2 regions of the Enterobacter sp. CP102 genome follow, and region 2 is predicted to be linked to the other one. Evidence: predicted binding sites of a transcription regulator. Region 2 holds the regulator's gene; the other holds the start of a gene.
The links. The regulator sigma-54, encoded in region 2, starts transcription at its own class of promoters, with help from an activator protein. The targets are predictions, from matches to a motif close to GTTGGCACANNTTTCGCTNT.
Positions count from the first base shown of each region.

Region 1: the regulator sigma-54 is predicted to act here: its motif matches at 6,182-6,201, upstream of hypA (hydrogenase maturation nickel metallochaperone HypA).

Region 1 covers NZ_CP104014.1:3,678,942-3,693,938, forward strand. The annotation lists gene N1249_RS17285 (formate hydrogenlyase complex iron-sulfur subunit) at 1-392, opposite strand, end outside; gene N1249_RS17290 (NADH-quinone oxidoreductase subunit C) at 402-2,111, opposite strand; gene N1249_RS17295 (respiratory chain complex I subunit 1 family protein) at 2,127-3,050, opposite strand; gene hycC (formate hydrogenlyase subunit 3) at 3,052-4,878, opposite strand; gene N1249_RS17305 (4Fe-4S dicluster domain-containing protein) at 4,875-5,483, opposite strand; gene hycA (formate hydrogenlyase regulator HycA) at 5,554-6,018, opposite strand; gene hypA (hydrogenase maturation nickel metallochaperone HypA) at 6,229-6,579, shown strand; gene hypB (hydrogenase nickel incorporation protein HypB) at 6,582-7,445, shown strand; gene N1249_RS17325 (HypC/HybG/HupF family hydrogenase formation chaperone) at 7,436-7,708, shown strand; gene hypD (hydrogenase formation protein HypD) at 7,711-8,832, shown strand; gene hypE (hydrogenase expression/formation protein HypE) at 8,829-9,839, shown strand; gene flhA (formate hydrogenlyase transcriptional activator FlhA) at 9,906-11,978, shown strand; gene N1249_RS17345 (ABC transporter substrate-binding protein) at 12,132-13,130, shown strand; gene N1249_RS17350 (iron ABC transporter permease) at 13,130-14,167, shown strand; gene N1249_RS17355 (ABC transporter ATP-binding protein) at 14,167-14,928, shown strand; gene N1249_RS17360 (MFS transporter) at 14,944-14,997, shown strand, end outside.
Region 2 covers NZ_CP104014.1:4,200,984-4,215,980, forward strand. The annotation lists gene kdsD (arabinose-5-phosphate isomerase KdsD) at 1-497, shown strand, start outside; gene kdsC (3-deoxy-manno-octulosonate-8-phosphatase KdsC) at 512-1,078, shown strand; gene lptC (LPS export ABC transporter periplasmic protein LptC) at 1,075-1,650, shown strand; gene lptA (lipopolysaccharide ABC transporter substrate-binding protein LptA) at 1,619-2,173, shown strand; gene lptB (LPS export ABC transporter ATP-binding protein) at 2,180-2,905, shown strand; gene rpoN (RNA polymerase factor sigma-54) at 2,953-4,386, shown strand; gene hpf (ribosome hibernation promoting factor) at 4,409-4,696, shown strand; gene ptsN (PTS IIA-like nitrogen regulatory protein PtsN) at 4,779-5,270, shown strand; gene rapZ (RNase adapter RapZ) at 5,316-6,170, shown strand; gene npr (PTS phosphocarrier protein NPr) at 6,167-6,439, shown strand; gene mtgA (monofunctional biosynthetic peptidoglycan transglycosylase) at 6,479-7,204, opposite strand; gene elbB (isoprenoid biosynthesis glyoxalase ElbB) at 7,201-7,854, opposite strand; gene arcB (aerobic respiration two-component sensor histidine kinase ArcB) at 8,086-10,419, opposite strand; gene lptG (LPS export ABC transporter permease LptG) at 10,557-11,639, opposite strand; gene lptF (LPS export ABC transporter permease LptF) at 11,639-12,739, opposite strand; gene pepA (leucyl aminopeptidase) at 13,006-14,517, shown strand; gene holC (DNA polymerase III subunit chi) at 14,636-14,997, shown strand, end outside.

The DNA.
Region 1 (14,997 bases), 520 kb from region 2:
TCGATCTCTTTTTGCACGGCAAACGGGCGGTTGCAGACGCGGCAGTTACACAGCGCGAAACGCGACTGTTGCAGGAAATCCTCTTTCTTCCATACCGCCAGCTCGTATTCCTGAGAAAGACGGATAGCCACCGTCGGGCACACCTCTTCGCAGCGGCCACAAAAAATGCAGCGCCCGAGGTTAAACTGCCAGGCCAGCTCGCCGGTTTTCAGGTCCGTCTCCACCGTCAGGGCGTTGGACGGGCAGGCATTCACGCAGGCGGCACAGCCGATGCACTGCTGCGGATTGTGCTCTGGCTTACCGCGAAAGTTTTTATCCACCGGCATCGGCTCCAGCGGATAGCTGCTGGTCTGGGTGCCGGTTTTGATGACTTTTTTGATAAAGGTAAACATCACGAGTCCTTATTTCAGCGGCGAGTTCTTACGCTCGATGCTGTAGCGCTCAAGCTCTTTGTACGGCACCACCTGGCTTTTCTTCTTGCGCACGTCCACGACGGTCATGCGGTCTGTGCAGGAGTAGCACGGGTCGAGGCTGCCGATGATCAGCGGCGCATCAGACACGGTGTTGCCGCGCAGCATATAGCGCAGGGTTGGCCAGTTGGCGTAGGTTGCCGCACGGCAGCGCCAGCGATAGAGCTTCTGGTTGTCGCCGGTCATGCTCCAGTGGATGTCGTCACCGCGCGGCGCTTCGGCAAAACCAAGGGCAAAGCGGTTTGGAATATAGGTGAAACCTTCCACCATCAGCGGGCCGCCAGGCAGGTTATCCAGGCCGAAGTCGATCATATTCAGCGCGGTGAATACTTCGTTGATACGCACCTTCAGGCGAGAAATCACGTCGCAGCCCTGTTCGCTGTGTACCGTCATCGGCAACAGACCGTAGCCCACAAACGGGTGATCCGCGCGGGTGTCACGGGCGTGGCCGCTGGCGCGTACCATCGGGCCGACGTTGCTGAAGTCGCGGGCAATCTCAGGATCCAGGCGGCCAATACCGACGGTGCGCTGCTCGATGTTTGGCGTGCTGAGCAGCATATCCACCAGATCCTGCACATCGCGGCGCATCTGCTGCGCAAGCAGGCGGGTCTGGATCATGTCGTCTTTCAGCAGGTCGCGGCGGATCCCGCCGATCAGGTTTAGGCCGTAGGTTTTACGCGCCCCGGTAAGGATCTCCGCCATCTTCATTGAAGCTTCACGCACGCGGAAGAACTGCATAAACCCGGAGTCGAAGCCGACAAAGTGGCAGGCCAGGCCGAGGTTCAGCAGGTGCGAGTGCAGGCGTTCCACTTCCAGCAGAATGGCGCGGATCATCTGTGCGCGCTCCGGCACCACGATGCCCATGCTGTTTTCCACCGAGGTGGTGTAGGCGGTGCTGTGGGCAAAGCCACAAATACCGCACACGCGATCGGAGAGGAAGGTCACTTCGTTGTAACCCATGCGGGTTTCTGCCAGCTTTTCCATGCCGCGATGAACGTAGAACAGGCGGTAGTCGGCGTCGATAATGTTCTCGCCGTCAACGAACAAACGGAAATGCCCCGGCTCATCAGAGGTGACGTGCAGCGGGCCAATTGGCACCACGTTGTTCTTTTTACTGCCCAGCTCGTTGATGAATTCGTAAGTTTCGCTGTCGGTGGTCGGTGCCGGGCGCTGACGATAATCCATGCTGTCTTTACGCAGCGGATAGAGTTCGTCCGGCCAGTCGTCCGGCAGCACCAGACGGCGTTCATCCGGCAGACCGACAGGCACCAGGCCGTACATGTCGCGCACTTCACGCTCGCCCCAGACGGCGGCAGGCACGCGCGGCGTAACCGACGGATACTCCGGTTTGTTCGGGTCCACTTCGACGCGCACGGTTACCCAGCACTTCTCGAACTGCTCCATCGACATCACGTAATAAACCGCATAGTTCCCGCACAGCTGACGTTCGTCGTTGCCGAACAGCACGGAGAGCCAGCCGCCCTGCTGGTAATACAGGAACTCCACCACCTCTGGCAGGTAGTTCACCTTCACGGTGAGGGTGATCTGGTCTTTGGTCTGCCAGGACTCTTCCAGCACCACGCCGGGAAACGCCTGATGCAATGCGGCGAGATACTGCTGACCTTTTTTCTCTTCAGACATAAAAATTCTCTTTAATCACGCCACCAGCAAGGAGACGAATGCTAAAAATGCAAAACCAAAACCGGCCCAGGTGATCCGGGACGTCGCCACAAAACGCAGACGCGCCATGCTGTTCTCAAACAGCGCAATCACCAGCACGCCGATAAGCAGCTTGAGGACGGCCACAACCACTGCCAGCACCAGGCCGCCAGCGGTAAAGTGCGTCATCTGTCCCCACGGGAAGAAAACGCCGACAAACATTTGCAGCACTACCAGCTGTTTGAGGCTGATGCCCCACTTCAGCACCGCAAAGCCGTAGCCGCTGTACTCGGTCAGTGGCCCTTCCTGCAATTCCTGCTCTGCTTCTGCGAGGTCAAACGGCAGTTTGCCCATCTCAATAAAGGTGGCGAACGCGCAGGCGCACAGCGCCAGGATCAGCGGAATGGAACGTGCAACAGGCCAGTGGTAGACGGTGTCGGTGATAAAACTGATATGAGTTGAACCCGCAACCTGCGCGGCAACCCACAGCCCCAGCAGCAGGATCGGCTCAACCAGCACGCCCAGCATCGCCTCGCGGCTGGCGCCAATGCCGGTAAACGGGCTACCGGTGTCCAGGCCAGCAATGGCAAAGAAGAACCGCGCGATGGCAAACAGATAGATAAGGGTGATCAAATCGCCCAGTACCGGCAGCGGAGAGCCAACGGTCACCACCGGCAGCGCAGTGGCGATGGTCAGCATGACGCCTACCATCACAAACGGCGTCAGGCGAAACACCCAGCCTGCCGCATCGGGCGCAACGCTCTGGCGGGTGAGCAATTTGAACAGGTCGCGGTACTCCTGGAGGACACCCGGCCCGCGACGGTTATGCATCCGGGCGCGCAGCACACGGCTCACCCCGGAAAGCAGTGGCGCAATGGCGAATAACACCAGCGCCTGAAGTAATGCCAGTAACAGACTCATGTCAGGCTCCTCGTGAAATCACAATCACCACCAGCACCGCCAGCTCGATAACCGCCAGACGGCGGAACAGCGCAGGCACGGCAGCACTCTGCCAGCCAGGGATCCACGCCACCGGATTCAGCCAGTGACGCAGCTTCAGCACGGCAGCAAAGTTCTCTTTCACCGGCATGGCAAAGCCGTGGGCGGTGATCACCATGGATTGCTCGTGTTCATAACCGCAGGCCCACGCCGCACCGCGCGAGCGGGAAGAGAGACGGTCGCGTTTGAAGAACAGCATCAGAATGAATGGCAGTAGCGGCGCGGCAATCAGCAACAGCGCAATCATCGGCTGAGAAACAGTGGTGTGCGCCGTCGTGAGCGGCAGCGGTATCGCGCTACCCAGTAGCGGCAGCAGCCACGGCGCAGCGACACCGCCGATAACGCAGCACAGCGCCAGAGCGACCACGCTTGCCGCCATCAGCACCGGCGTGCAGCAGGCCTGTTCCGCCTCTTTCGTGCGCGGTGCGCCGAGGAAGGTCACGCCATAGACTTTCGCCATACACATCGCCGCCAGCGCGCCGGTGATAGCAAGCCCCATCGCCAGCAGCGGGCCGAGCAGACGCGCAATAAACGCATCACTCTGGCCGAGTGCGAAGAAGGACTGATAAATCACCCACTCACCGGCAAAGCCGTTCAGCGGCGGCAGCGCGGCCATCGCCATCAACCCCACCAGCATGGCAAGGGAGATAACCGGCATCTTTTTACCGATGCCGCCCAGTTTTTCGATATCGCGATGGCCGGTACGGAACCAGACGCTACCCGCGCCGAGGAACAGTGTGCTTTTAAACAGGCTATGGTTGACGAGATGATACAGACCACCGATAAACCCGGCGGCAATCAGTGCAGGCTGGTTAAGCGCCAGTCCCGTTACGCCCGCGCCAAGACCGAGCAGAATAATGCCGATATTCTCCAGGGTGTGATACGCCAGCAGACGCTGAATGTTGTGTTCCATCAGCGCGTACAGCCCTCCGACAAATGCGGTCACCATACCCGCCAGTAGCAATACCACGCCCCACCACAGCGGCGGTTGCCCGCCCGCCAGCGACAGGGTAAGAATGCCGAACAGCCCAACCTTCATCACCACGGTGGAGAACAGTGCCGCCGCCGGAGCCGGGGCATTGGCATGGGCCTGCGGCACCCAGCCGTGCAACGGGATGATCCCGGCCAGCAGGCCAAAGCCCACCACGCCCGACAACCAGATGTCAGCGCCAAACGGCAACTGCTGCGCCCGCTCGTTCAGCAGGGCAAAATCCAGGGTGCCGTAGCGCTGCCACACCAGCCAGCAGGTCAATGCCAGCAATAGCGTGCCGAGTCGCCCCAGCGCAAACCACAGCTTGCCGGAAGCACTGCACCCGGTCAGGAACACGCCGCACAGGGCCATGATTTCGGCCATCACCACCAGCGCGCCCAGGTTGCTGGCCGTCACGGTGCAGACCGCCGCCGCCATCAGCACATTCACCAGCAACCCGTTTGCTTTGGTGCTGTGATGGCGGTGCCAGTCAATATTAAACAGGCTGATAAACAGCCCGCACAGGCCAAAGGTCACCAGCCAGATGGCATTCAGCGGGGTGACCTGAACTGCGTGATGTACCAGCGGAATGATGGCTTCAGCAGATTGCCCGCCGAGCAGAACTACCCCACCCGCGGCCAGCGTCATCAGGCTGCCTGTCGCCCCGCCAATCCCGGCAATCCAGCCGCTCAGGGTTTTATGGAACGAAAAAATCAGCGCCAGAACGGCAGCTGCGGCAAACCAGGCCACAGCGCTGTTAATCATCGTCACTGCGTTCATTTCGCCCCCTCGTTGTATTCCTGAAGCAGCGAAAGATCGCCAAAATCGGTGTTGATCGTCAGCTCACGCTTGCGCTTACTTGTACGGGCAATATCGCGAATGTTGACCAGAATGAGCGCTTTGGTCGGGCAGGTGCGCACACAGGCCGGGCCTTGTTCATCAAAGCTGCACAGATCGCACTTCACCGCGACGGCGCGCACGCCGGGAACCCAGTCCAGCAGCGTACTGACGCGTGCCGGAGCCGGTGGCGCTGGCGGCGCTTTCGGGGTATTGGCATTCGCCGGAATATGCAGCGGGCGGCTGCCGGAAAACTCAATCGCGCCAAACGGGCAGGCAATACCGCACAGCTTGCAGCTTACGCACAGGCTTTCATTGAGCTGTACCGCGCCATCAACACGGGTGATGGCATTAACAGGGCAGACACCCGCGCACGGGGCATCCTCACAGTGGTGGCAGAGCTGCGGCGCAGACTCTTTTTCATTTCGCATGACGCGCAGGCGCGGCATTGACTGCAACCCGTGCAGGCGATGTGTTTCCGAACACGCCGCTTCACAGGTTCGACAGCCGATACAGACCGTCGAGTCGGCAATTACAAAACGGTTCACCGGGTAATCCTCTGGTGATGGTCATTTTTGACGAAAATCTGTCTTATCGACACTTCTCGACACGCAATACTCAGGCAACGTTTGCCGATGAATTTCCGTTCATCAGCTGTTGCAGGTTGACCGGTAAATCGTGCTCAACCGCGCTGTACAGGCCGTTGTAGACCGGCGCGATTTTTTCCAGGTAATGTTCCAGCACCTGCTGACGATCGCGGTTGCTGACGTGACCATCAACCATGCCATCAGCCATCAGCTGCGCCTGCGCAATGCGTTGTTTATCCCCGTCTTTTGTCTCGACGTAATACTCGATGGTGTGGCTGTTGAAGCTGTCTGCCAGGGTGACGTAAATCGTGAAGTGTCCGAACAACACAAAGCGCATATCGCCCTGTGCCGCGCAGCTCATGGCATGGTGTAGCCGGGCTTTCGACAGGGTGATCCCCTGAACCAGAGAATTGCAGTAAAGATGCCACTGCTCCTGTAACTGCTGATGCCGCTGCGCGATGTAATCCGCTTTTTCGCTGATTTCCCAAATAGTCATGTCAGATATCCGGTTAATGGAGATTGCGGCTACTAAGCAGATTCCATGCCAGTTTTTAATGCATTGATTTTTAATGATTTAAATACAGAACACACTATTAAAATGGCAGTGTCGACGTGTCATTTCGACAGCGTTGACATCGTCACGCCTTAACAAAAATCAAGATGGCATCGTTATTGCATTAAAGGCGCAATTCACTGAGGAGGCGTCATGCACGAAATCACCCTCTGCCAACGGGCTCTGGAGTTAATCGAACAACAGGCGGCACAACACCACGCAAAACGCGTGACCGGTGTCTGGCTGAAACTCGGCGCGTTTTCCTGCGTCGAAACCAGCGCCCTCACCTTTTGCTTTGAGCTGGTGTGCCGCGACACGCTGGCGGAAGGCTGCCAGCTTCATATTGAAGAACAGCAGGCGGAATGCTGGTGCGAACAGTGCCAGCAGTACGTCACGCTGCTGTCGTCGAAAGTACGAAGCTGCCCGCAGTGTCAGAGCACCGGGCTACGCATCGTGGCCGATGACGGAATGCAGATCCAGCGCCTCGAAATCGAGAGGGAATAATTATGTGTAGTACCTGCGGTTGCGCCGAAGGCAACCTTTATATAGAAGGGGATGAGCATCGTCCTCACTCTGCGTTTCGCTCCGCGCCCTTCTCTCCTGCTCCCCGTCCATCAGGAGCCTTTACCGGCCTGGCCTTTACGCCAACACAATCTGCTGACGGCGACCTGCATTACGGCCACGGCGAAGCCGGCACGCACGCGCCAGGCATCAGCCAGCGGCAGATGCTGGACGTCGAAATCAACGTGCTTGATAAAAATAACCAGCTGGCTGCGCGTAATCGCGCCCGTTTTGCCGCCCGCAAGCTGCTGGTGCTAAACCTGGTCTCCAGCCCGGGCTCTGGCAAAACGACCCTGCTCACCGAAACGCTTAAACGCCTGAACGGACGCGTCTCTTGCGCAGTTATTGAAGGCGATCAGCAGACGGTTAACGATGCCGCGCGGATCCGTGAAACCGGCACGCCGGCCATTCAGGTGAACACCGGCAAGGGCTGCCATCTTGATGCGCAGATGATAGCCGATGCCGCGCCGCGTCTGCCGCTGGCGGATAACGGCATTCTGTTTATTGAGAACGTGGGTAACCTGGTCTGCCCGGCGAGCTTTGATCTGGGTGAACGGCATAAAGTGGCCGTGCTGTCGGTAACCGAAGGGGAAGACAAACCGCTGAAATACCCGCACATGTTTGCTGCCGCATCGGTGATGCTCCTTAACAAAGTCGACCTGCTGCCGTACCTGAATTTCGACGTCGATAAATGTCTGGCGTATGCCCGTGAAGTGAACCCGGATATTGAAATCCTGCTGGTTTCCGCCACTGGCGGGCAAGGTATGGATAACTGGCTGAACTGGCTGGAGAGCGAACGATGTGCATAGGCGTCCCGGGGCAAATCCACGCGATTGACGGCAATCAGGCCAAAGTAGACGTGTGCGGCGTGCTGCGCGATGTCGATCTGACGCTGGTTGGCAGTGTGGATGAAAACGGTGTGCCCCGCACCGGCCAGTGGGTGCTGGTACACGTTGGCTTTGCCATGAGCGTGATTAACGAAGCAGAAGCGCGCGATACGCTGGATGCCCTGCAAAACATGTTTGATGTGGAGCCTGATGTCGGGGCGCTGCTGTATGGCGAGGAGCGATAACCATGCGCTATGTTGATGAATATCGCGCGCCCGAACAGGTGATGCAGCTTATTGAACACCTGAAAATGCGGGCAAAACATCTGCGCTACACCGCTGAAAAACCGCTGCGCATCATGGAGGTGTGCGGCGGGCATACCCACGCCATCTTTAAATTTGGCCTCGACCAGCTGTTGCCGGACAACATCGAGTTTATTCACGGCCCGGGCTGCCCGGTGTGCGTACTGCCAATGGGGCGCATCGACAGCTGTATCGAGATTGCCAGCCAGCCTGACGTTATTTTCTGTACCTTCGGCGACGCCATGCGCGTGCCGGGGAAAAATGGCTCGTTACTCCAGGCCAGAGCGCGGGGAGCGGACGTGCGTATCGTCTATTCCCCGATGGATGCCTTAACGCTTGCCGCCGACAATCCCACGCAAAAAGTCGTCTTTTTCGGCCTGGGCTTTGAAACCACCATGCCTGCAACGGCCATCACCTTACAGCAGGCCAAAGCGCGCAACATCAGCAATTTTTTCTTTTTTTGCCAACACATTACGCTTATCCCGACCCTGCGCAGCCTGCTGGAAGAGCCGGGCAACGGCATTGATGCGTTTCTGGCGCCAGGGCACGTCAGCATGGTCATCGGTACAGAGGCTTACGGGTTCATCGCCAGCGACTTTGATCGTCCTTTAGTGGTCGCTGGTTTCGAACCTCTTGATCTACTGCAAGGCGTGACCATGCTGGTTGAGCAGAAAATAGCAGCCCTGAGTACGGTGGAAAATCAGTATCGCCGCGTGGTCCCGGATGCCGGGAATGTGCTTGCCCAAAAAGCCATTGCTGAGGTTTTCAGTGTGGAAGGTGACAGCGAGTGGCGCGGCCTGGGATTGATTGCCGAATCGGGTGTGCGCCTGACGTCTGCATACCGTGCGTTCGACGCCGAAGCCCATTTCCACCCGCAACCGCAACAGGTTTGCGACGATCCCCGCGCCCGCTGTGGCGACGTACTCACCGGTAAATGCAAACCACATCAATGCCCGTTATTTGGCAACACCTGTAACCCGCAAACTGCATTTGGCGCACTGATGGTTTCATCAGAAGGCGCGTGCGCTGCGTGGTATCAGTATCGCAATCAGGAGTGTGAAGTATGAACAGGGTAGAAATGGCGCACGGTAGCGGCGGACAAGCCATGCAGCAGCTGATTAATCAGCTGTTTATGGACGCCTTTAACAATCCCTGGCTGGCCGAGCAGGAAGACCAGGCGCGCATTGCTCTCTCTACCCTCACCGCTCAGGGCGACAGGCTGGCGTTTTCTACCGACAGCTACGTTATTGATCCGCTGTTCTTCCCTGGCGGTGATATCGGCAAGCTGGCCGTCTGCGGTACTGCAAACGATGTGGCGGTCAGCGGCGCCATTCCGCGCTTTCTCTCCTGCGGCTTTATCCTTGAAGAAGGGCTGCCAATGGACACCCTGAAGGCCGTTGTCGCCAGCATGGCATCCACTGCGCAGGAAGCAGGGATCGCCATCGTGACCGGGGACACCAAAGTAGTCCAGCGCGGTGCGGCTGACAAACTGTTCATCAACACCGCCGGAATGGGGGCAATTCCTGCCGATATTCACTGGGGTGCGGGGCAATTGACCCCGGGTGACGTGTTGCTGGTCAGCGGAACGCTGGGCTGCCACGGCGCGACTATACTCAACCTGCGCGAAGGTCTGGGGCTGGATGGCGAATTGCGTAGCGACTGTGCCGTGCTGACCCCGCTTATTCAGACCCTGCGTTCATGTCAGGGCGTAAAAGCCCTGCGCGATGCCACGCGCGGCGGCGTTAATGCGGTGGTGCATGAGTTCGCGGCAAGCAGCGGATGCGGTATTGAACTGACCGAGCGCGGACTACCAGTCAAACCCGCAGTACGCGGGCTTTGTGAACTGCTTGGGCTGGACCCGCTAAACTTTGCCAATGAAGGCAAGCTGGTTATCGGCGTGGAACGCCATGCCGCCGAAGCGGTACTGGCACAGCTACGTGATCATCCCTCAGGGAAAGAAGCCGCGATTATCGGTGAAGTGGTTGAGCGCAAAGGGGTGCGCCTGACCGGGCTTTACGGCGTTAAACGTACGCTGGATCTGCCGCACGCCGAACCTTTACCCCGAATTTGCTAGAACCGCGCCAACAGCGGGCAGCACAGGATTTTCCCTTTTTTTGCCAGTTTCAATTGGAAAGCAATGATGCCGTATACACCGATGAGCGATCTTGGACAGCAGGGCCTGTTCGACATTACGCGCACTCTTTTACAGCAGCCGGACCTCGGCTCGCTGAGCGACGCCCTGACGCGGCTGGTCAGGCAGTCGGCACTGGCGGACAGCGCTGCCATTGTGCTCTGGCATAGCGGGAGTCATCGCGCGAGCTATTTTTCCGCGCACGACAACGGCAAACCCTTTCAGTACGAAGATGAAACGATCCTGGCTCATGGCCCGGTGCGGCGGATCCTCTCCCGCCCTGAAGCCCTGCATTGCAGCTTCGACGAGTTTCGCCAGGCCTGGCCGATGCTTGCAGAGAGCAACCTGTATCGTCCTTTCGGGCACTACTGCCTGCTGCCGCTGGCGGCTGAAGGGCATATTTTTGGTGGCTGCGAATTTATCCGCAAGACGAACCAGCCCTGGAGCGAGGCGGAGTACGAGCGTCTGCATACCTTTACCCAGATTGTGGGCGTGGTGGCAGAGCAGATCCAGAACCGGGTGACCAACAATGTCGACTACGACCTGCTCAGCCGTGAACGCGACAACTTCCGCATTCTGGTGGCGATCACTAACGCCGTGCTCTCGCGCCTGGATATGGACGAGCTGGTCAGCGAAGTCTCTAAAGAGATCCACCACTATTTCAAAATTGATGCGATCAGCATCGCGCTGCGGGGCCATCGTAAGGGCAAACTGAACATCTACTCAACGCACTATCTCGACGAAGCCAATCCGGCTCACGAGCAGAGCGAGGTGGATGAAGCGGGAACCCTTTCTGAACGCGTGTTTAAGAGCAAAGAGATCCTGCTGCTCAATCTGAACGAACACGATGCACTGGCACCCTACGAACGATTACTGTTTAACACCTGGGGCAACAAGATCCAGACGCTGTGCCTGCTCCCGCTGATGTCCGGCAATACCATGCTGGGCGTGCTGAAGCTGGCACAGTGTGAAGAAGGCGTGTTCAACACCGCCAACCTGAAACTACTGCGCCAGATTGCCGAACGTATTTCCATTGCGCTTGATAACGCGCTGGCTTATCAGGAAATTCATCGCCTGAAAGAGCGGCTGGTGGATGAAAACCTGGCCCTGACGGAACAGCTCAACAACGTCGACAGCGAGTTCGGTGAAATCATCGGTCGCAGCGAAGCGATGTACAGCGTGCTCAAGCAGGTCGAGATGGTGGCGCAAAGCGACAGCACGGTGCTAATCCTGGGGGAAACCGGGACGGGCAAAGAGTTAATTGCCCGCGCGATCCACAATCTCAGCAACCGCAACAGCCGCCGGATGGTGAAGATGAACTGCGCCGCCATGCCTGCGGGCCTGCTGGAAAGCGATCTCTTTGGCCATGAACGCGGTGCCTTCACTGGCGCCAGCAGCCAGCGGCTGGGTCGCTTTGAGCTGGCGGATAAAAGCTCGCTGTTCCTGGACGAAGTGGGCGATATGCCGCTGGAGCTCCAGCCCAAGCTGCTGCGCGTGTTGCAGGAACAGGAGTTTGAACGCCTGGGCAGCAATAAGCTTATTCAGACAGACGTGCGGTTGATTGCCGCCACCAACCGCGATCTGAAAAAAATGGTCGCAGACCGCGAATTTCGCAGCGACCTCTATTATCGTCTGAACGTCTTCCCGATTTATCTGCCGCCGCTGCGGGAGCGCCCGGAGGATATTCCGCTGCTGGTGAAAGCCTTTACCGCGAAGATTGCCCGCCGGATGGGGCGCAGTATCGACAGCATTCCTGCCGAAACGCTGCGCACGCTTTCGTCAATGGAGTGGCCGGGCAACGTGCGCGAACTGGAAAACGTCATTGAACGTGCCGTGTTACTGACGCGCGGCAGCGTGTTGCAACTCTCGCTGCCCGAAGTGACGATGCCAGAAGAACCGCTGGTCGCGGCAGAAGTAGCACAGGCGGGCGAAGACGAATTCCAGCTGATTATGCGCGTGCTGAAAGAAACCAACGGCGTCGTTGCGGGGCCGAAAGGCGCTGCGCAGCGTCTGGGCCTGAAACGGACCACGCTGCTTTCACGAATGAAGCGACTGGGTATTGATAAAGAGAGCCTGGTGTAACTTGTCTTGCCGGGCGGTGTTTCCTGATGCCGCCCTTTGTCACTCTGCGAAATTGTCCCTCATTGACACAATATATTTTCCTCTGTATAAAATTCCGCCTTAATAATGAGTTTCATTTGCATTAAAAATACAATAAATGAAGGGTAGCGTTTCATGAAAAAGGTCATCTGCGCGCTGGGAATGGCGTTCGCATCGGTCGGTTCTGCTCTGGCAACAACATATCCTCTCACTCTTGAAAACTGCGGATATAAAGAAACATTCACCAAAGCGCCCGAGCGCGTTGTTGCCCTGGGGCAAAATACCGTCGAGATCCTCTTACTGTTAGGCCTGCAAAATAATGTCACCGCCAGTGCATTCTGGCCCACAAAAGTGTTACCGGCGCTGGCTGAGCAAAATGCAAAAATTAAAACGCTGACGGTAGAAATCCCGACCCTTGAATCCATTCTCGCCCAGAACCCTGATTTCGTGCCTGCACAGCTGCCGCTGCTGCTGGGGCCAGAAAGTAAAGTCGCAAAACGCGAAGACCTGGCCACCGTGGGGGTCAACAGCTATTTATCCCCTGGCATGTGCGCCACCAAAAAAGCCGCCGGTGATATGTACGGCAGCCGCCAGAAGCTGTGGGATATGACCTATCTCTATAAAGAGATTGAAGATTTCGCCGCCATTTTTAATGTGCAGCCTCGCGGTGAAGCACTAATTGCCGACTTTAAAAAACGTGAAAACGATCTGCGCGCTGAGTTTGGCAAGAATAAAAAAGACCTTTCGTTTGTCTTCTGGTTCTCCAGCGCCTCACCTTCTGCTGATGCCTACGTCGGCGGTAAAAACAGTGCATCCGGTTTTATTGCCAACGTTCTGGGTGGGCATAATGCCATTACCTCTGAAACAGAGTGGCCAACGGTGAGCTGGGAAAGCGTTATCGCCGCTAACCCGGATGTGATTGTCGTTTCCAGCCTGGACCGCAACCGCTGGGCACTCGATAACGCAGAGGAAAAAATCAAATTCCTGAAAAGCGATCCTGCCGTCAGCCAGATGGATGCCGTTAAAAAAGGTCACATCGTCGTGATGGACGGCCAGGCAATGAACCCGACCATTCGTACCCTCTACGGTGCTGAACAGGTGGGCGAGCAGCTCAGAAAACTGGGGCTTAACTGATGACCGCTGTTGTTCAACAAGCGCGACAAGGATTCATCCTGACAACCTCGTGTTTGCTTTCCATCGTGCTGTTGTTCCTGGTGATCGCCGTTGGCGTCAGCGTGGGTGAGCTTTCTATTCCACTGCAAAACGTCTTTTACGCCATCAGCAATAAAATGGGGCTGACCGCAGTCCCGCTTAACCGCATTTATGAAAGCGTGATTTGGGATTTTCGCCTGAGTCGTGCGCTGGTAGCGGCGTGCTGCGGCGCGGGCCTCGCTATTTGCGGGGCGGTGCTGCAAAGCCTGTTGAAGAACGCGCTGGCTGAGCCTTACGTGCTTGGCGTGTCTGCGGGGGCCTCAACGGGCGCAGTCTCGGTGGTGGTATTAGGTATCGGCACCGGCGCGGTGTCCCTCTCGGCGGGCGCATTTGCCGGGGCGTTTGCCGCCTTTGTCTTCGTGGCGTTCCTGACGAATGGCGCGCGCGGTGGCAACGAACGCACCATTCTGGCGGGGGTTGCGGCGTCTCAACTTTTCAACGCCATTACCGCTTACACCATCAGCACCTCGGCAAGCGCGCAGCAGGCTCGCGATGTGATGTTCTGGCTGCTGGGCAGCTTCAGTGGCGTGAGATGGCCTGAGTTTCAGCTCGCTCTGGTGGTTGTTCTGGCCGGGCTGGCGGTGTGCCTTTATTACTCGCGCGCGCTGGATGCCTTTACCTTTGGCGATGACGCTGCCGCGTCACTGGGCATTGCCGTGCCCTGGGTACGCCTGATCCTGTTCACCACGACTGCGCTCATCACCGCCACCATTGTCAGCATGGCAGGCTCCATCGGCTTTGTCGGGCTGGTTGTGCCGCATGTGATGCGCTTCTTCTTTGGGCCATTGCATCGCATCCTGCTTATCGCCAGCGCGCTGGCCGGCGCCATTCTGATGGTGCTGGCAGATATTGCGTCGCGTTTACTGATTGCGCCGCAAAGCCTGCCTGTAGGCGTGGTCACCGCGCTGGTTGGGGTGCCTTTCTTTGCTGTTATCATCTACCGTTCAAGGAATAAGTGATGAGTATCACCGCTGAAAATATCACCTGGAAGGTAGGCAATAAAGTCATCGTCAACGATGTCTCGCTGAACATCGCGCGCGGGGAAACCGTTGGGCTGCTGGGCCCTAACGGCTGTGGTAAATCGTCACTTTTACGCGTGCTGGCGGGACTGCGTCGCCCGGATGCCGGTTGCGTGAAGCTTGACGGGCATAACATCGCTCGGATGCCCAAAAAGCAGCTTGCCCGCCGCGTGGCATTCGTTGAACAGCATGGCATGACCGATGCCAACATGCGGGTGCGTGATGTGGTGAAACTGGGGCGTATTCCGCACCATTCGCCCTTCTCCAACTGGAGCGCGCAGGATGACGAAACCGTCACCTCCGCCCTGCAACGTGTCGATATGCTGGATCGCAGCGAACAAGGCTGGCTGAGCTTATCCGGCGGGGAGCGCCAGCGCGTGCATATTGCCCGTGCTCTGGCGCAATCGCCTACCGAAATCCTGCTGGATGAACCGACCAACCACCTGGATATTCATCACCAGATCCAGCTGATGCATCTGATAAGCGAGCTGCCGGTAACCAGCATTGTGGCGATCCACGACCTCAACCACGCAGCGATGTTTTGTGATTCGCTGATTGTGATGCAAAAAGGGCAAATCATCGCCACCGGGACACCGCAGGAAATCCTGAGCGAAGAGCTGCTCTGGGAAGTGTTCCGGGTCAAAACCAAAATTGAGATCTCTGCATACCATGGCAAAAAGCATATCCACTTTATTGTTTAACGCCGGGTAATACGCATGTCCCTGTTTTCTCTACGCCCCGCGACAACGCTCTGGCCGCCCGTATTACTG
Region 2 (14,997 bases):
CCACTGCTGCGCTGGTCATGGGCGATGCGCTTGCGGTGGCATTACTCGAAGCCCGTGGTTTTACGCCTGAAGATTTCGCACTTTCTCATCCTGGCGGTGCGCTGGGACGCAAGCTGCTGCTTCGGGTAAACGATATTATGCATACGGGCGATGAGATCCCGCACGTAAGCAAAGCCGCGTCACTGCGCGATGCATTACTGGAAATTACCCGCAAAAATCTTGGCATGACGGTCGTTTGCGACGATCTGATGAAAATTCAGGGGATCTTCACTGACGGTGATTTACGCCGCGTGTTCGATATGGGCGTGGATGTTCGCACGTTAGGCATCGCCGATGTCATGACGCCAGGCGGGATCCGCGTTCGTCCTGGCACCCTGGCAGTGGATGTGCTGAACCTGATGCAGTCCCGCCACATAACCTCAGTGATGGTTGCCGATGGCGACCAACTGCTGGGTGTGGTACATATGCATGATCTTCTACGCGCTGGCGTAGTGTAATGAAGGATAAGACAATGAGTAATGCGGGTGCATCCCTTGCAACCTGTTATGGTCCGGTGAGTACAGCCATGATGGCGAAGGCGGAAAACATCCGTCTACTGATCCTGGATGTAGATGGCGTACTCTCCGATGGCCTGATTTACATGGGCAATAATGGCGAAGAGCTAAAAGCATTCAATGTTCGCGACGGTTACGGCATTCGCTGCGCGCTCACATCCGGCATCGAAGTTGCTATCATCACCGGGCGAAAAGCTAAACTTGTAGAAGACCGCTGCGAAACGTTGGGCATTACCCATCTGTATCAGGGGCAATCCGACAAGATGTTGGCATTCAACGATTTGCTTGCGAAACTGTCCATCGCGCCTGAACATGTTGCCTATGTGGGCGACGATCTGATCGACTGGCCGGTGATGGCCGAAGTGGGTCTGAGCATCGCGGTAGCCGATGCCCATCCGCTGTTGATACCGCGTGCTGACTATGTCACCCACATCAACGGCGGTCGCGGTGCCGTACGTGAAGTCTGCGATCTGCTTCTGCTGGCGCAGGGCAAGCTTGAAGAGGCCAAAGGGCAATCAATATGAGTAAAACCAGACGTTGGGTTATCATTCTGCTAACGCTTGTCGCACTGGTACTGATTGGCGTCAACCTCGCTGACCGTGACGATACCCAAACGGAAGTGATCAACACCAGCGATCCAACATACAAAAGCGATCACAGTGATACGGTGGTTTACAGCCCGGAAGGTGCGCTGAACTATCGCCTGATTGCAAAGCATGTTGAGTATTTTTCAGATGATGGTATCTCGTGGTTTACCCAACCGGTAATGACCACATTTGATACCGATAAAGTGCCAACGTGGTCGATCAAGTCTGACAGAGCAAAATTAACAAATGACCGTATGCTTTATCTGTATGGTCATGTTGAGGTCAACGCCCTGACCGCTGACTCTCAACTGCGTAAAATTACAACAGATAATGCCCAGATTAACCTGGTGACCCAGGATGTGACTTCGCAGGATCTGGTTACACTGTATGGCACAACATTTAATTCCAGCGGTCTGAGAATGCGCGGGAACTTACGCAGCAAAAACGCCGAGCTGATTGAAAAGGTTAGATCCTCTTATGAAATTCAAAACAAACAAACTCAGCCTTAAAGCCATTATCGCCAGCGCACTGCTGGCAGCCAGTCTTCCCGCACTTGCTGTGACTGGCGATACCGAACAGCCGATTCATATTGAATCTGACACCCAGTCTCTCGATATGCAGGGTAATGTCGTCACCTTTACCGGCAACGTCGTCATGACTCAGGGCACCATCAAAATTAACGCCGACAAAGTGGTCGTCACCCGTCCAGGTGGTGAGCAGGGCAAAGAAATTATTGATGGCTACGGCAGCCCGGCAACCTTCTACCAGATGCAGGACAACGGTAAACCGGTTAAAGGCCACGCCACCCATATGCACTATGAACTGGCGAAGGATCTTGTCATCCTGACTGGTAACGCCTACCTGGAGCAGCTGGACAGCAATATCACCGGCGACCAGATCACCTATCTGGTGAAAGAGCAGAAAATGCAAGCTTCCAGCGAGAAAGGCAAACGCGTTACTACCGTGCTTGTTCCTTCACAGCTGCAAGATAAAGGCAAAGGCCAGGCCCCGGCACAGAAGAAGAGTAACTAATTCGTTATGGCAACATTAACTGCAAAAAATCTCGCTAAGGCCTATAAGGGCCGCCGCGTCGTGGAAGATGTCAGTCTGACCGTCAACTCCGGCGAAATTGTTGGCCTTTTAGGCCCTAACGGTGCGGGTAAAACCACCACCTTCTACATGGTGGTAGGTATTGTACCGCGTGATGCAGGCAACATTGTCATTGATGATGAAGATATCAGCCTGCTGCCGCTGCACGCCCGTGCACGCCGTGGTATCGGCTATCTTCCTCAGGAAGCGTCCATTTTCCGTCGTTTAAGCGTCTTCGATAACCTGATGGCCGTGTTGCAGATCCGCGACGATCTGTCGAGCGAGCAGCGTCAGGATCGTGCTAACGAACTGATGGAAGAGTTCCATATTGAACACCTGCGCGATAGCTTAGGTCAGGCGCTGTCAGGCGGTGAACGTCGTCGTGTCGAGATTGCGCGCGCGCTGGCTGCAAACCCGAAATTCATCCTGCTGGATGAACCCTTCGCGGGCGTTGACCCTATTTCCGTCATCGATATCAAACGTATTATTGAACATCTGCGTGACAGCGGGCTTGGCGTACTGATCACTGACCACAACGTCCGTGAAACGCTGGCCGTGTGTGAACGCGCCTATATTGTGAGCCAGGGCCATCTGATCGCCCACGGTACGCCGCAGCAGATCCTCGAAGATGAGCATGTTAAGCGCGTGTACCTTGGGGAAGACTTCAGACTCTGATAGGGTAGAGGTAACGTAACGCCGAACCGGAGAAAAATGCTCTGAACATGAAGCAAGGTTTGCAATTAAGGCTCAGCCAACAACTGGCGATGACGCCACAGCTACAACAAGCTATCCGCCTGTTGCAGCTGTCCACGTTAGAACTACAGCAGGAACTCCAGCAAGCACTGGACAGTAACCCGTTGCTGGAGCAAACCGATCTTCATGACGAGGTAGACACTCAGCAAACGCAAGACACCGAAACGCTCGATACCGTTGATGCTCTCGAACAAAAAGAGATGCCGGACGAGCTGCCTCTGGATGCCAGCTGGGATGAAATCTACACCGCAGGAACCCCATCCGGGACGCGTGCAGACTACCAGGATGATGAGCTACCGGTCTATCAGGGTGAAACCACCCAGTCGCTTCAGGATTACCTGATGTGGCAGGTGGAGTTAACCCCCTTCTCTGACACCGATCGTGCAATTGCGACGTCCATTGTCGATGCCGTTGATGACACCGGATATTTGACCGTTTCTCTGGACGATATTCTTGAGAGCATCGGCGATGATGAGATCGAACTCGAGGAAATTGAAGCGGTTCTGAAGCGTATTCAGCGCTTCGACCCGGTTGGCGTGGCCGCGAAAGATCTGCGCGACTGCCTGCTGATCCAGCTTTCTCAGTTCGCCAAAGAGACCCCGTGGATTGAAGAAGCCCGGTTAATCATCAGCGATCATCTGGATCTGCTGGCGAACCATGACTTCCGCACCCTGATGCGCGTCACCCGCCTTAAAGAAGAGGTGTTGAAAGAAGCCGTCAACCTGATCCAGTCGCTCGACCCTCGCCCTGGCCAATCCATCCAGACCAGCGAACCCGAATATGTAATCCCGGATGTGCTGGTCAGAAAGCATAACGGCCGCTGGGTTGTCGAACTGAATTCCGACAGCATTCCTCGCCTGCAAATCAATCAGCAGTACGCCTCCATGTGCACCAGCGCACGCAACGACTCCGACAACCAGTACATTCGTAGCAATCTTCAGGAAGCGCGATGGCTGATCAAGAGTCTGGAGAGCAGAAATGATACGCTGCTCCGTGTAAGCCGCTGTATTGTCGAGCAGCAGCAGGCGTTCTTTGATCAGGGCGAAGAGTATATGAAACCGATGGTGCTGGCAGATATCGCCCAGGCCGTCGAAATGCATGAATCAACCATTTCCCGCGTGACCACGCAGAAGTATCTGCACAGTCCACGCGGTATTTTTGAGCTTAAGTATTTCTTCTCCAGCCACGTGAATACCGAAGGCGGCGGCGAAGCCTCGTCGACGGCCATTCGCGCACTGGTGAAGAAGTTGATCGCCGCGGAGAATCCCGCGAAGCCACTGAGTGACAGTAAGTTAACCACCATGCTGTCCGATCAGGGTATCATGGTGGCACGCCGTACTGTTGCAAAGTATCGAGAGTCTTTATCCATTCCGCCGTCTAACCAGCGTAAACAACTGGTCTGACACAACCGATAAGGAAGACACTATGCAGCTCAACATCACAGGACACAACGTCGAAATTACTGAGGCTTTACGCGATTTTGTGAACGCTAAGTTCGCGAAACTTGAGCAGTATTTCGAAAGGATCAACCAGGTCTATATTGTGTTGAAAGTGGAGAAAGTGACTCATATCTCGGATGCAACCCTGCACGTGAACGGGGGTGAACTCCATGCCAGTGCGGAAGGGCAAGACATGTATGCTGCTATCGACGGCTTGATTGACAAGCTTGCACGACAGCTCAATAAACATAAAGATAAACTGAAACAACACTAATTGTCCGGGCAGTTAACGGGTGCAGGAAGGCCTGTTGTGAAACACAACAGGCCATTTGTACAGTTAGCGCTTAGGTGAAATTATGATGAACAACGATTCCGCTCTTCAACTGAGCAATGTCCTTAACCAGGAATGTACCCGCAGTGGCGTTCACTGCCAGAGCAAAAAACGTGCGCTGGAAATCATCAGTGAACTGGCCGCAAAACAGCTGGGCCTGCCGTCTCAGGTGGTGTTCGAAGCTATTCTGACCCGCGAAAAAATGGGCAGTACTGGCATTGGCAACGGCATTGCTATCCCGCATGGCAAGCTGGAAGAAGACACCCTGCGTGCCGTTGGTGTTTTTGTGCAGCTCGAAACGCCGATCGCCTTCGACGCCATCGATAATCAGCCAGTCGATCTCCTCTTCGCGCTGCTGGTTCCTGCTGACCAGACCAAAACCCATCTGCATACGCTTTCGCTGGTCGCCAAACGTCTGGCCGATAAAACCATTTGCCGTCGACTGCGCTCAGCCCAAAGTGATGAAGAGTTATATCAAATTATCACTGAAGCAGAAGGCAATCAGGATGATGCATAACCGGGAGATGGCCTTCACATCTGTTGTCCTGAGGAGAAACGGAACATGGTGCTGATGATCGTCAGCGGTCGTTCAGGGTCGGGGAAATCCGTCGCCCTCCGCGCGCTTGAAGATATGGGCTTTTACTGTGTCGATAACCTGCCGGTTGTGCTGCTGCCCGACCTGGCCCGGACGCTCGCGGACCGACAAACGTCTGCTGCCGTCAGTATCGACGTCCGTAACATGCCAGAATCACCGGAAGTCTTTGAACAGGCGATGAGCAACCTGCCTGACTCGTTTTCACCTCAGCTATTGTTCCTTGATGCTGACCGTAACACGCTGATCCGTCGTTACAGCGATACCCGCCGTTTGCATCCGCTCTCCAGCAAGAATCTCTCTCTGGAAAGCGCCATCGACGAAGAGAGCGACCTGCTGGAGCCGCTGCGCTCCCGTGCCGACCTGATTGTCGACACCTCTGAAATGTCCGTTCACGAGCTGGCCGAAATGCTGCGTACCCGTCTGCTGGGTAAACGCGAGCGCGAACTGACCATGGTGTTCGAATCCTTCGGCTTTAAGCACGGCATTCCTATCGATGCGGATTATGTTTTCGACGTGCGCTTCCTGCCTAACCCCCACTGGGATCCAAAACTGCGTCCAATGACCGGTCTTGATAAACCCGTGGCGGCGTTCCTCGACAGGCACACAGAAGTTCACAATTTTATCTACCAGACGCGCAGCTACCTTGAGCTATGGTTACCTATGCTGGAAACAAACAATCGCAGCTACCTGACGGTGGCGATTGGCTGTACCGGTGGTAAACATCGTTCGGTGTACATTGCCGAACAGCTGGCCGACTACTTCCGCTCACGCGGGAAGAACGTTCAGTCCCGTCATCGCACGCTGGAAAAACGTAAAACATGACCGTAAAACAAACTGTTGAAATCACGAATAAGCTGGGTATGCACGCCCGCCCGGCGATGAAACTGTTTGAACTGATGCAGGGTTTTGATGCGGAGGTTCTGCTGCGTAACGATGAAGGTACAGAGGCTGAAGCCAATAGCGTCATCGCGCTACTGATGCTGGATTCTGCCAAAGGCAGACAAATTGAAGTTGAGGCTACAGGCCCACAGGAAGAAGAAGCTCTGGCGGCGGTGATTGCGCTGTTCAACGCAGGGTTCGACGAAGATTAAGATCTGCTAGTCAGGCGGGTGGCGCTGTGCTTACCCGCCCTACATCAGCTTATTACGCTGCATAAATCCTTCCCCACCTAACTGACGCATCTGGCGTATGATCCACGCCTGACGGCTTCGCACGTACCCTGATGGGGCGTTGGCCTTAAAGCGGATGGGATTAGGCAAGACGGCGGCCAGGAGTGCCGCTTCGGACATACTCAGTCGGCTGGCCGGTTTATGGAAATAACGTTGCGCGGCGGCTTCGACACCAAATACCCCATCGCCAAACTCAGCGATATTCAGATAGACGGTCAGAATACGTTTTTTGCTCCAGACCGTTTCCATGCCCAGCGTCAGACCCGCCTCAAGACCTTTTCGCAGCCAGCTGCGACCATCCCATAAAAACAGGTTTTTTGCCGTCTGCTGAGAAAGCGTGGATGCACCCCGGACACGATCTTCATGTCTCTCGTTATGCGCCAGCGCTTTCTGGATTGCCGCCACGTCAAACCCCCAGTGATCCGGGAATTTCTGATCTTCTGCGGCAATCACCGCCAGCCCCATAAACGGAGAGATCTGATCCATGCTCACCCAGTCAGAGTGCGCAACGTAGCCGAAATCACCGGATAACCAGGCGCTAAGCTGGCGCTCAACCATCACGGCAGAAAAAGGGACAGGCATGATGCTAAACAGGGCGATACCACCACCCCAGAAAACAGCCAGGACGATGACAATACGCAACAGGATCCGTTTGGCCCACGCGCCAGCCTTAAATTTTCGGATCATTCAGTCAGAACCAACACTCTGTCCACCAGCTTCTCAATACCGGCAGCTGCCTCAGCGATGTTTTGCGCCAGCATATAGGCAGGTGTTGTGACAATCTTATTGTCCTCATCCACCACGATGTCATCGACCGGGCAAGGCACATGTTCGCCCCCCATATCTTCAATCACTTCTGCGGTATCGATATCTGTCCCGATGGTCAGGCGCGGCGGGAAATCGAAAATTTTTGGCAGCATGGCAGGGGCAATACAGATAAAGCCCAGCGGCTTGCCGGCAGAATGCATCGCCTGGGCCAGCACGCTAAGATCCCTGTCGACCAGGCATCCACTTCCCTGGGCTGCAAAGGTGCTTAAATTTTTGGCCGCGCCAAAGCCCCCCGGAACAATGAGTGCGTCAAGTTCTGCGGCATTTGCCTGCGCCAGGGGATAAATATCACCCCGCGCAATTCGGGCCGCTTCAATCAGCACGTTACGGGTTTCCGGCATGGCTTCGCCAGTCAGATGATTTATCACATCCACCTGATTTTTATCCGGGGCGAAGCAGATAATCTCAGCGCCACGTCTGGCTAATGCCAGCAGCGTTATTACCGATTCATGTATCTCAGAACCGTCGTAAACACCGCACCCACTCAGCACGACACCAATCTTTTTCATCATGACGTTCCTTCTTTGCAAATCGCTGAAGCATATTAATAATTCTGATTAAAACGCTATGCTTCACACATTTCACTGATTCATGTAACAAAGTATTTAAGATTTGCTATCTTATCTGCGTGCGGCCTAAATTTTCGGGCGGCGTCCATGCGAAAACAACACAAAAAATCAGGCGCAGCCAAGATTTCCCTGGTGTTGGCGCAGTATTCGCGCACCCCGGTTAAGCCGGGGTCATTTTTTTCTGGCGTCCACCCAGGCTTTCAGCACCGCCACATCGTTCTGCCACTCTTGTTTCATCTCTTCAACCCATTCACCCACGTTATCTTCCCATGCAGGTAAATCCGGGGATTGAATCTGTTGACCGAGCTGTTGCAGATGACGCAAACCAACCGAACCGGCAGCACCCTTAATTTTATGGCCCTCTTCAACGATCCCTTTTTGATCGCGCGCGGTCAGGTTCGATTCCAGCACACTTAAATATCCCGGCATCATTTTTTCAAACACGGCCAGACCGTCGGTGATCAGTTTCGGACCAACCAAATCGATGTATTGCTCAAGCATGGCAGTATCCAGAATCGCTTGTGTCTTCGCGCTATCAACAGACGTCATGGTGCTCTCCTCTTCATCACAGGTATCCCAGAACTTCTTAATCATGGCGGTTAATGCAGGAACCGCCAGCGGCTTGCTGAGCACATCGTCCATACCGGCATCGAGATACTCTTTTTTGTCCTTCAGCACGTTCGCCGTCAATGCCACCAGCGGCGGCAGCTCATCGGCGGCGTATTTACGCGTCAGCTCACGGGAGATATCCAGCCCGGTCATGTCCGGAAGCTGAATATCCAGCAGCACCAGGTCGTACTCGCCTGGCGTGAACATATCCAGCGCCGCCTGGCCGGTCATCGCCACATCCACGCTGTTACCCAATTTTTCCAGTACCGAGCGCGCCACAATCACGTTCAGCTCAATGTCTTCCACCAGCAGGACATGCAGTGCAGGCAGCGGCATTTCGTCGTTATCGAAGGTGTCTTCAACCTCTTCTGCGACCGCTGGGGCATGAACCGTCAGCGTAAAGACAGAGCCTTTGCCCGGCTGGCTGGCGACGGTAATATCCCCGCCCATGCTTCTGGCCAGACGCTTGGAGACGGCCAGGCCAATCCCGGTGCCCGTTGCCGGTTTACCGCCGTGACTGTCTTTCACCTGGTAATACATCGCGAAGATTTTATCCTGCTCTTCCTGCGGGATGCCGATACCGGAATCCTCAACTTCGAAGTGCAGCATATCCCCTTCGTCATAGCGGATACGCACAGCCACCCGACCCTTCTGGGTAAATTTCACCGCGTTGCTGATCAGGTTCCACAGGATCTGGCGCAGGCGCGTGCCGTCGGTGGTCACTTTATGCGGCAGCGGCAACGTTGGCTCCATCACAAAGCTCAGTCCCTTTTGCTGAGCCTGCAACCCGGACAGGTTTTCCAGGTCGGCCAGGAAGCTGGTGAAATCCACCGGCTGGTTATCAAGCTGAACTTTACGACGCTCCATCTTATCCATGTCGATAATATCGTTGAAGATATTACCCAGCGTCACCGCTGAGACATGGATCGTTTTCAGGTATTTTTCCTGCTCGCCCGTTAATTCCGTATCCAGCAGGATGCGGCTCAGGCCGACAATCCCGTTCAGCGGCGTGCGCAGTTCATGGCTGATGGTGGAGATAAACGTGGTTTTGTCGCGGCTGGCGCGCTCCAGGGCATCCTGATATCGCTTACGCTCGGTGATATCACGGCCAAAGCCCATCAGGCCGTGGCGTTTCCCCACGCGGTCGTAGTACGGCACCTTACGGATTTCAAAGCAGGCTTTCCGCCCATCCGGGTAGTCCAGCCACTGCTCATAGGTGAGAGAAACATTATGGCGGAAGACCTTCTCATCCGTTTCCATTACCTTCGCCGCCGCCTCTTCAGAATAGACATCCTGCGGCTTAAGGTTAACGAGCTGTTTCTCGCTTTTCCCGGTGAGCAACTCCATCGCCCGGTTACAGCCGGAAAACTCTTTATCTTCGTTACGGTAGAAAACCAGATCCGGCGAGGCATCAAGGAAGGAGCGCAGGAAAGAGGATTGCTGTTCGAGCTGAATTTGCGTCACCTCACGCTCTTTCATTTCTATTTTCAGCTGCTCAAGCGTGGCCTGACGTTCGGCTTCGGCTTTCTCACGATCTGAAATCTCCTGGTTGAGCTGGGCAATATTGTCCTTGAGCTGGACGTTAAGTTTGAGATCGCGCTCGCGCATCTCTTCCAGCTTCTCAACCAGTTTTGATAAACGCTGTCGGGACTCCTCAAGCTGCTCTACCACCACGGAGAGGAAATAGACCGCCCAGGGCGTAATCAGCAATCCGAAGAAGATAGAGCGGATCACGTCGATACTTTCGACCTGACCATGCAAGACCATGGTGACAGCCATCTGCACAACAATCGCCAGAACAACCAGCGCCAGAGCCAGCAGCATGGAGAAACGTACCAGGCCGAGCTTCATCATCAGGTCGACATAGTACTGGGCCAGCATTCGAATTTGCTTCATAGAGGATCCCTTCACGACTTTATCGCTCAATAATACTCAAATTCAGGGCGGGGCGGTGGAGGTTGTGAGAAAAAGTGCGGGGTGAAACAGGAGATTAGCCTCGCTCCCGACGGGCCGGGAGCGAGGAGAAGCAATTATCAGGAACGTTTCAGAAGCAGCCAGAGGCTGATCAGCAGGAAACTGGCGCTTGGCAACAGCGCACCGATAATCGGCGGGATGCCATAAACCAGGGTCAGCGGGCCAAAGATCTGGTCGAGAACGTAGAACACGAACCCGCAGCTGATACCGGTTACGACGCGAACCCCCATCGGCACGCTACGCAACGGCCCGAAGATAAACGACAGCGCCATCAGCATCATGACCGCAACGGACATCGGCTGGAAAATCTTGCTCCACATATTGAGCTGATAACGCCCGGCGTCCTGGCCGCTCGATTTCAGGTATTTCACGTAGTTATGCAGACCGCTAATGGACAGCGCATCAGGATCTAACGCCACCACACCCAGTTTGTCCGGGGTAAGGTTGGTCTTCCACGTACCAGAAACCGTCTGAGAGCCGGTGATCTGTTTCGGGTCTTTGAGGTCTGATTCATCAACCTGTGATAAGCGCCATTGCTTATGCTCGGGATCAAACTTCGCAGAGGACGCATGACGTACAGACTGCAAACGACGCTGGTCGTTGAAAGCGTAAATACTCACGCCACCCAGTTCATCATCGCCTTTCACGCGTTCAATGTAGACAAAGTTATTGCCATCTTTTGCCCACAGCCCTTGCTGGGTCGAGAGCAATGAGCCACCGTACATGGCCTGCGCACGATAGTTACGCGCCATCTGCTCACCCTGCGGGGCAACCCACTCGCCGATCGCCATAGTCAGCAGCACCAGCGGAATAGCGGTTTTCATCACCGAGAGGGCAACCTGCAAACGGGTAAACCCGGAAGCCTGCATCACCACCAGCTCGCTGCGCTGAGCCAGCATCCCCAGGCCAAGCAGTGCGCCTAACAGAGCGGCCATCGGGAAGAAGATCTGGACATCTTTTGGTACGCTGAGAAGGGTATACATTCCCGCGCCCAACGCGTCGTAGCTGCCCTGCCCGGCTTTTTTCAGCTGGTCGACAAATTTGATAATGCCGGAGAGCGACACCAGCATGAACAAGGTCATCATGATGGTGGAGAAAATGGTTTTACCGATGTAGCGGTCGAGAACGCCAAACGCCTGCATTACAACGCTCCTTTACGCGAGAATCGGGCACGAATGCGGCGCACCGGCACCGTATCCCACAGGTTTAATCCCAGCGCCAGCAGGATATACAAACTGTTGACCACCCACGTCCAGATCATTGGATCAAGTTTACCCTTCGCACCATTCGAACGAATCGAGGTTTGCAGCAGGAAGTAGACCAGATACAGCAGCATCGCCGGCAGCATTGAGAGCACGCGGCCCTGACGCGGGTTAACCACGCTCAGCGGAACGACAATCAGCGCCATCATAAACACGGTGAATACGAGAGTAATACGCCAGTGGAACTCTGCGCGCGCCCTGTCGGTATCGGTGTTCCAGAGCGTGCGCATATCCATCTGTTCGGTATCGCCTGGATCAAGCGCAACCGCCTGGTGACCAATAATGGCCTGATAGTTCTCGAAGTCCGTAATACGGAAATCGCGAAGCATCGCGGTGCCTTCAAAACGGGTACCTTTATTCAGCGTAACAATCTGGGAACCATCTTTACGCTGCGCCAGCTGGCCTGAATCGGCAACCACAACTGACGGGCGAGCATTGCCCTTCGTTCGCAGCTGCGCGAGGAATACGTCATTGAATTTGCTGCCATCAACGCTTTCGATGAACAGCACAGAGTTACCGTCGGTGGCCTGCTGGAACTGCCCTTGCGCTAACGCCGCCATACCCGGGTTGGCTTTGGCTTCGGCCAGCACTTCATCCTGATGGCGAGAGGACATCGGGCCCGCCCACATGACATTCACCGCAGCAACAATCCCGGTAAACAGCGCCAGTATCATGGCGGCCTTCACCAGCACGGCTTTACTCAAGCCGCAGGCATGCATGACCGTGATTTCACTTTCGGTATAGAGTCTGCCCAGCGTCATGAGCAAACCGAGGAAAAGACTCAGCGGCAGAATGAGCTGCGCCATCTCCGGGATCCCCAGCCCAAGCAGGGAAAGCACCAGATTTGTTGGGATTTCGCCGTCAACGGCCGCACCGAGGATCTTCACCAGCTTCTGACAGAAGAAGATCAGCAGCAGGATGAACAGGATCGCCAGTTGGCTTTTGAGCGTTTCCCGCACCAGATATCTTATGATTATCACTTTAAATACGCCCGTAAAAACCCGTCTTTTTGCTGGAAAATCGCTTGTTTCATGGCTTAAACGTCATTTATTCTCTTGAGTCGTCGAAATCATCGCTAAGATTAAAAAACCCGGCGGATTCACGCTTCAGGATATTTTCTGACGTGTCGAAACCGTAATAACGTAAGATTAACACGAAGTCACCACAACAGCGGACATGAGTTACGAAAGGTTTCAATTCTATCCGTAGCAGCCGCCGTTGTCTTTAAGATTCAGGAGCGTAGTGCATGGAGTTCAGTGTAAAAAGCGGTAGCCCGGAGAAACAGCGGAGTGCCTGCATCGTTGTGGGCGTCTTTGAACCACGCCGACTCTCCCCGATCGCCGAACAACTCGATAAAATCAGTGACGGCTATATCAGCGCCCTGCTGCGCCGTGGCGAACTGGAAGGCAAACCTGGGCAGACGCTGTTACTGCACCATGTTCCGAACGTACTGTCCGAGCGCATTTTGCTGATTGGTTGTGGCAAAGAGCGCGAACTGGATGAACGCCAGTACAAGCAGGTTATTCAGAAAACCATTAACACGCTGAATGACACCGGCTCAATGGAAGCGGTCTGCTTTCTGACCGAACTGCATGTAAAAGGGCGTAACACCTACTGGAAAGTGCGTCAGGCCGTTGAGACGGCAAAAGAGAGCCTGTACAGCTTTGATCAGCTTAAGACCAACAAGAGCGAGCCACGTCGTCCGCTGCGTAAAATGGTCTTTAACGTCCCTACTCGTCGCGAACTGACCAGCGGCGAGCGCGCCATCCAGCACGGTCTGGCGATTGCCGCCGGAATTAAAGCCGCAAAAGATCTTGGCAACATGCCACCGAACATCTGTAACGCGGCATATCTGGCTTCCCAGGCACGCCAGCTGGCGGACTCGTACAGCAAGAACGTCATCACCCGCGTGATTGGCGAACAGCAGATGAAAGAGCTGGGGATGCACTCTTACCTCGCGGTCGGCAACGGTTCTCAGAACGAATCGCTGATGTCAGTCATCGAGTACAAGGGCAACCCGTCTGAAGAAGCACGTCCGATTGTGCTGGTCGGTAAAGGCCTGACCTTCGACTCCGGCGGTATCTCCATCAAACCTGCCGAAGGCATGGACGAGATGAAGTACGACATGTGCGGCGCGGCAGCGGTGTACGGCGTGATGCGAATGGTCGCTGAGCTTCAGCTGCCAATTAACGTCATTGGCGTGCTGGCTGGTTGTGAAAACATGCCTGGCGGTCGCGCGTATCGTCCGGGTGATGTGCTGACCACCATGTCTGGCCAGACCGTTGAAGTGCTGAACACCGATGCCGAAGGCCGTCTGGTGCTGTGCGATGTGCTGACCTACGTTGAGCGCTTCGAGCCAGAAGCGGTTATCGACGTTGCGACGCTGACCGGCGCCTGCGTGATTGCTCTGGGTCACCACATTACCGGCCTGATGTCGAACCACAACCCGCTGGCCCATGAGCTTATCGGCGCGTCCGAACAAGCCGGTGACCGCGCATGGCGTCTGCCGCTGGGCGACGAGTATCAGGAACAGCTGGAGTCCAACTTTGCGGATATGGCGAACATCGGCGGCCGTCCTGGTGGTGCTATCACCGCTGGCTGCTTCCTGTCGCGCTTTACCCGCAAGTACAACTGGGCACACCTCGACATCGCGGGCACCGCATGGCGCTCCGGTAAAGCCAAAGGCGCAACCGGTCGTCCGGTCGCGTTGCTGTCGCAGTTCCTGCTCAATCGTGCGGGTTTTAACGGCGAAGAGTGATGTAAAACGCCGGGTGGCGGTTTCGCCTTACCCGGCCTGTAGCGTCACTCAACCGTAGGCCGGGTAAGCGTAGCGCCACCCGGCTTTGCATTTAAATCCACGACAAGAAGCCCCATATATGAAGAATGCAACGTTCTACCTTCTGGACAACGACACCCATCAGGATGGCCTGAGCGCCGTTGAACAGCTGGTGTGTGAAATTGCCGCAGAACGTTGGCGCGCAGGCAAACGCGTTCTGATTGCCTGTGAAGATGAGCAGCAGGCGATCCGCCTTGATGAAGCGCTATGGGCGCGCCCGCCGGAGAGTTTTGTTCCGCATAATTTGTCTGGCGAAGGGCCTCGCGGTGGTGCACCGGTCGAAATTGCCTGGCCGCAGAAGCGCAACAGTAGCGCGCGTGATGTGCTGATTAGCTTGCGCATCGATTTTGCAGATTTTGCCACCGCTTTCACAGAAGTGGTAGACTTTGTCCCCTACGAAGA